DNA from 2 places in the Streptococcus sp. HMSC057G03 genome. Region 2 is predicted to be linked to the other one. Evidence: predicted binding sites of a transcription regulator. Region 2 holds the regulator's gene; the other holds the start of a gene.

Region 1 (3,415 bases), on a different contig from region 2:
ACTCTACGCAGTTGACTGGGTTTACCCTTGGATCTCTCACTTCCTCTTCTCTTTCCTTCCAACAATGATTATCACCAAATACGGTGAAAACATGGTTGATTTGATGAAACAATACCTTCCTATGGATGGTTACTGGATGAAAGCCCTCTTTACAGTCGGTGCTCTTCTCCCATGTGTCGGTATTGCCATCTTGTTGAAACAAATTGTTACAGAAGCAACTGACTTCATTCCATTCTTTGTTGGATTTACCTTGGCAAAATCTCTCGGATTGAACTTGGTATCCAGTGCCGTTGTTTCATTAATCTTTGCAGTAATCTACTATGAACTTGAAGTGATCAAATCGATGAAAGCTGCTCCAGCCGGAGTGGTGGATCTAGACGATGATGAGGAGGATATTTAAAATGGCTGATAGAAAGAAAATTTCAAAGAAAACATTAGCAAAAGCATTCCATCATTGGTATTATGGTCATTTGACTTGTTTCTCTCAAGAACATATGCAAACCTTCGGGTACTTGACTTCTATGCTTCCAATCGTAGAAGAAATGTATGACACAAAAGAAGAACAAAAGGATGCTATGCAAACCTATACGGCCTTCTTCAACACTGAACCACAACTTGGATCTCTTGTTGTAGGGATCACAGCTGGTTTGGAAGAAGCGCGTGCAAACGGAGATGCAGTAGATGGCGAAACCATCAACGGTATGCGTGCCGGTTTGATGGGACCAATCGCTGGTATTGGTGACTCATTGGTCGTTGGTACCTTGATTCCAGTTCTCTTAGGGATTGCCCTTGGTCTTTCTAAAGGTGGTAACGTCGCTGGTGCTCTCTTCTACATCGTCGTATGGAACCTCTTAGTCTACTTTGGTATGCGCTTTGCCTTCTTCAAAGGTTACCAATTAGGGGATAAAGCCGTTGAATTCCTTGTAGGACCAAAAGGACAAGCTCTTCGTAAAGCGATCAGCGTTGTCGGTGGTATGGTTATCGGTGCCGTAGCAGCTACTTGGGTATCTGTTACAACAGCCCTTCAATTCAAGAATTCTGAAGGAAAAGTCTTCTTGAACATCCAAGAAAAGATCGATGGTGTTTATCCAGGTCTCTTGACAGCAGCCTTCATCACTCTTTGCTGGTGGTTGATGTCTAAGAAAAAAATTTCACCAAACAAAGTTATGTTACTTCTCGTTGTAGTGGCTTTGATCGGTGTTGCTCTTGGTATCTTCGACCCACATCTTAAATACTAAGGTCAAGAAAAACGAATTTGCTAGTAGGAGTTTTTGAGAATGAAGTGAATGGACCTCCTTTACTTGCACTTCATTCTCAATTTTTTTCAGGAGGAATCCCATGGTTACAAAACAAGAACTTGTCAATGGATATGAAACAGAAATCAAGTACCAACGCCACATGCTTGAAAACCTTGGTCGTTGGTTCAGCTTACTCTTTATCATTGCCAGTATTGGTGTTGTATTGATCTATCTCTTTCACAAAAGTTTCCTCCCACTCTTGATCCTCGGGATTTTACTAGCCTTGGTTGGAATTTTAGGCATGATTGTTTTTGGATATGGCATCTACCGCGGGCGTATCAATCTTCAAAAAGTGATCGATGATTTCAATCAAAAATTGACAATTTTAAATTGATATTTTAGAAACATCTCATTTATTTTTGAGGTGTTTTTTTCTTGACTATTTTTGACCAAGTGATACAATAGAAACATAAGTTAGCACTTACGTATAGAGAGTGCTAAAAACACGTATGGAGGAATGAACATGTTAAAACCATTAGGAGACCGTGTGGTCTTAAAAGTCGAAGAAAAAGAACAGACTGTTGGAGGTTTTGTCCTCGCCGGTGCGAGCAAGGCTGATACAAAAACAGCTGAAGTAGTGGCCGTTGGTGAAGGTGTGCGTACCCTAAGTGGTGAACTCATCGCTCCAGCTGTAAAAGCAGGAGACCATGTTTTGGTTGAAAGCCATGCAGGAATTGAAGTGAAAGATGGGGAAGAAACCTACACCATCGTTGGAACAGCAAACATTCTTGCAATTGTAGAGTAAGAGAGGAAAGAGGTAAGAGAAATGGCAAAAGATATTAAATTTTCATCTGATGCACGTTCTGCAATGGTCCGTGGTGTCGATGTCTTAGCAGATACAGTGAAAGTTACGTTGGGCCCTAAAGGTCGCAATGTGGTTCTTGAAAAATCATTTGGTTCACCCTTGATCACAAATGATGGGGTAACTATCGCAAAAGAAATCGAATTGGAAGACCATTTTGAAAATATGGGTGCTAAATTGGTGTCAGAAGTGGCTTCTAAGACCAATGATATCGCAGGTGACGGTACAACGACCGCAACGGTCTTGACTCAAGCTATCGTCCGTGAAGGGATCAAAAACGTCACTGCAGGTGCTAACCCAATTGGCATCCGCCGTGGGATCGAGACCGCTGTTGCAACAGCAGTAGAAGCTTTGAAAAACAATGCGATCCCAGTATCAAGCAAGGAAGCCATTGCTCAAGTAGCTGCTGTGTCTTCTCGTTCTGAAAAAGTCGGTGAGTACATCTCTGAAGCCATGGAAAAAGTTGGTAAAGATGGGGTCATCACGATTGAAGAGTCTCGTGGAATGGAAACAGAACTGGAAGTCGTTGAAGGCATGCAGTTTGACCGTGGTTACCTCTCACAATACATGGTCACTGATAATGAAAAAATGGTGGCAGACCTTGAAAATCCATACATTTTGATTACTGACAAGAAGATTTCAAATATCCAAGAAATCTTGCCATTGTTGGAAAGCATTCTTCAAAGCAACCGTCCACTCTTGATCATCGCAGATGATGTCGATGGCGAAGCTCTTCCAACACTTGTCTTGAACAAGATCCGCGGTACCTTTAATGTCGTAGCTGTTAAGGCACCAGGATTTGGTGATCGCCGCAAAGCCATGCTAGAAGACATTGCCATCTTGACAGGTGGTACAGTCATTACAGACGATCTTGGTTTGGAATTGAAAGATGCAACCATTGAAGCCCTTGGTCAAGCAGCTAAAGTTTCAGTCGATAAAGACAGTACCGTCATTGTCGAAGGTTCTGGTAACCCAGAAGCGATCGCTAACCGTGTGGCGGTCATCAAGTCACAAATCGAAACCACAACCTCTGAATTTGACCGTGAAAAATTACAAGAACGTTTGGCCAAATTGTCTGGTGGTGTTGCCGTGATCAAGGTTGGTGCTGCAACAGAAACAGAATTGAAAGAAATGAAACTCCGTATCGAAGATGCCCTTAATGCGACTCGCGCAGCCGTTGAAGAAGGAATCGTTGCCGGAGGTGGTACAGCTCTTGTCAATGTTATCTCTGCAGTCGCAGCCCTTGAATTAGAAGGAGATGAAGCAACCGGACGCAATATCGTTCTTCGTGCTTTGGAAGAACCTGTGCGCCAAA
Region 2 (3,415 bases):
ACGGTGCCTATGATGGCGAGCTCTTCATGGGGGTTTTACCCCGTGTCTTTAAGGTCGAGGATTTCCATCAGTTGAGCTTGATGGAGTTAGCAGAAGGGATTGTTGAAGTCGACACCACTGGTTGGGCTGAATCTTGGGGTGCCTTGAGTGGTCGGATCAAAGAAGGGTTTGAAGCCATCGCAAAAGAGGTGGAAGCAACTGGCGGTGGAAATGCGATTGTTGTCAGCCACGGCATGACCATTACGACCTTGATTTATCTCATCGATCCGAAAGCAGTCGAAGAATTGGTCTTGGACAACGGAAGTGTAACGGTTTTGGCCTATGAGGATGGCGCCTTTCATATTGAAAAGATTGGAGATATGTCCTATCGTAAGGTTGGAGCAAAACTCTTAGAGGATGGCCATGACAAATAAGTATAGACGCGCAAGAAAAAAACGTAAGAAACGGTGGCCCTACCTATTGAGTTTCTTTCTTCTTGTGATCCTTGGATCAGGAATTGGTGCTTACTTGGCTAAACCAAGCTTGTTTTCAGGGCTTCAGTTTTGGAAGGCAAAAAAAACAGCTGTAACGACTCCCTCTTCTTCTAAGAAAAAGAAAGAAAAATCAGATTTACCAGCTGTTTCGACAAAAGACTGGCAGTTGATCTTGGTCAATCGTGATAATGTGAAGCCAGAGTTGAACCCACAATTGACAGATGTAGATGCTATCAAAGTGGATAGTCGGATTGTAGAGCCAACTCGTCAATTTCTAGAGGCGGCTCGAAAAATTGCCCCAGAAGAAACCTTGATATCGGGTTATCGAAGCGTGGCGGAACAAACAGAGCTCTATAATGAGCGTGTTGCGCAATTAGAGGCCAGTGGTCTTTCGCACGAAGAAGCTGAAAAGCAGGTACAGACCCAGGTACAGGTTCCTGGTGCTAGTGAACACCAGACGGGGCTTGCGATCGATATGAGTGTCGAAGCTGGTCAAAGTGATGAGTTGGGCTTGCAGCTGGCTGCCATCGCACCGCAATATGGCTTTGTCCTTCGTTACCCAGATGGGAAGAGCAACATCACAGGTGTGAATTTTGAGAATTGGCATTTCCGTTATGTTGGCGTAGAAAATGCCCAGTATATGGCCAAACATCAGCTAGTATTGGAAGAATATATTCAACTATTGAAAAAGGCTGGAAAATAGGAGGAGATTCTCTTTTTCTAGGTCTTCAGAATGATTTTTAGCACTCTTGGGAAAAGAGTGCTAATTTTTTGGGTTTTTTTCTTGACTTTCTTTTGGATGGGTGTATAATAGAATCATGGTTTAGCACTTGAGTGTTTAGAGTGCTAAATACGAAAGAGAGGTGAGGTCATGGTTACAGAACGTCAAAATGAGATTCTCAATCTTGTCGTCGATATCTTTACCAAGACCCACGAACCAGTTGGTTCAAAAGCGCTACAAGATGTGATTCAATCCAGTAGTGCGACCATTCGAAACGACATGGCTGCTCTCGAAAAACAAGGCTTACTAGAAAAGGCCCACACTTCGAGTGGCCGCATGCCTAGTCGAGCTGGTTTTCAATATTTTGTTCAGAACTCCCTTGATCTAGAGTTGATTGATGAGCAAGATGTCTACCAGGTGGTGAAAGCCTTTGATTTCGAAGCCTTTAAATTAGACGATATCTTGGATGCTACGGCCAAGTTACTAGCCCAGATGACGGGTTACACCGCAGTGATTCAGGATGTTGAACCGACACGTCAGCGCTTGACTGGTTTTGAGATTGTTCCATTATCCAACCATGATGCCTTAGCGGTTCTGACCTTGGATGAATCAAAGCCTGTCACTGTACAGTTTGCCATTCCAAAGAATTTCTTAACCAGTGACTTGGAAATCTTCCATCAGCTGGTTCAAGAGCGTTTCATTGGAAATACAGTCTTGGATATCCACTACCGCTTGCGGACAGAGATTCCACAGATTGTACAGCGCTATTTCAAGACGACAGACAATGTCTTGGATCTCTTTGATTACGTCTTCTCGCAACTGTTTCAAGAACTGGTCTTTATAGAAGGAAAGGTTTCATCATTAGCCTACGCCGATCTTCAGACCTATCAGTTTTTGGACAATCCCCAACATGTAGCTCTCGAGTTGCGAGGGGGAATGCCAGAAGACCAAATGACCCAGATCCTGGTTGCAGAATCCCAAGAAAAGGCCTTGAAAAATGTGACGGTGATTAGTCACAAGTTCCTGGTTCCTTATCGTGGGATGGCCCTCATGCATGTGATTGGTCCCGTAGAGATGGATTACAGGCGTGTGATTAGCCTGGTCAATGTCATCGGACGGGTACTGGTTATGAAGTTGACGGACTACTACCGTTACCTCAACAGCAACCATTATGAAGTAAATTAAGACCAAATGAAAGGGGTGTATGCCTTGACAGAAGATATCAAAAAAGAAGACGTGAAAGAAGAGGAAGTTGCCGAGACAACTGAAGAAGTTGTAGAGGAAAGCAACCAACCTTCTGAGTTAGAAGAAGCACAAGCGCGTGCCGAGGAATTTGAAAACAAATACCTTCGTGCTCATGCAGAAATGCAAAATATTCAGCGCCGTGCCAATGAAGAACGTCAACAATTACAAAAATACCGTAGCCAAGATTTGGCAAAAGCGATCTTACCATCACTGGACAACCTCGAACGTGCCCTTGCCGTAGAAGGGTTGACAGATGATGTGAAGAAGGGCTTGGAAATGGTCCAAGAAAGTTTGGTACATGCTCTGAAGGAAGAAGGAATCGAAGAAATTCCAGCGGACGGAGCCTTTGACCATAACTACCACATGGCCATCCAAACCTTGCCTGCAGATGATGAACATCCAGCAGACACCATCGCACAAGTCTTCCAAAAAGGCTACAAACTCCATGACCGCATCCTGCGTCCAGCCATGGTAGTGGTTTATAACTAGGCTAGAGAACTTAAAAACCTTGTCCGAAACGACACTAAACTATGAAAGAAAGATAAGAGGCAAGCCGGAGGCTTGCAAGGAAGATATTTCCCGCCACTTAAGGGAAAATATCAAAAAGAAAAAAAGAAGATAAATTTAAGGAGAAAAACATATGTCTAAAATTATCGGTATTGACTTAGGTACAACAAACTCAGCAGTGGCAGTTCTTGAAGGAACTGAAAGCAAAATCATCGCAAACCCAGAAGGAAACCGCACGACTCCATCTGTTGTGTCATTCAAAAACGGTGAAATCATCGTTGGTGATGCTGCAAAACGTCAAGCAGTCACAAATCCAGATACAGTCATCTCTATCAAATCTAAGATGGGTACTTCTGAAAAAGTTTCTGCTAACGGCAAAGAATACACACCACAAGAAATCTCAGCTATGATCCTTCAATACTTGAAAGGTTACGCTGAAGATTATCTTGGTGAAAAAGTAACGAAAGCA

Evidence for each region. Region 2 encodes HrcA, which represses chaperone genes, less so after heat shock. Its sites were predicted from a motif close to TTAGCACTCNNNNNNNNNGAGTGCTAA; they were not measured.
Region 1: a site for HrcA is predicted at 1,713-1,739, ahead of groES (co-chaperone GroES). Genes of this name have one in related genera too.

Annotation. Positions count from the first base shown of each region.
Region 1 covers NZ_KV794416.1:107,712-111,126, forward strand. The annotation lists gene HMPREF2686_RS01085 (PTS mannose/fructose/sorbose/N-acetylgalactosamine transporter subunit IIC) at 1-400, shown strand, start outside; gene HMPREF2686_RS01090 (PTS system mannose/fructose/sorbose family transporter subunit IID) at 384-1,238, shown strand; gene HMPREF2686_RS01095 (hypothetical protein) at 1,339-1,632, shown strand; gene groES (co-chaperone GroES) at 1,762-2,043, shown strand; gene groL (chaperonin GroEL) at 2,065-3,415, shown strand, end outside.
Region 2 covers NZ_KV794426.1:38,813-42,227, forward strand. The annotation lists gene HMPREF2686_RS06410 (histidine phosphatase family protein) at 1-413, shown strand, start outside; gene HMPREF2686_RS06415 (M15 family metallopeptidase) at 397-1,176, shown strand; gene hrcA (heat-inducible transcriptional repressor HrcA) at 1,345-2,379, shown strand; gene grpE (nucleotide exchange factor GrpE) at 2,404-2,928, shown strand; gene dnaK (molecular chaperone DnaK) at 3,080-3,415, shown strand, end outside.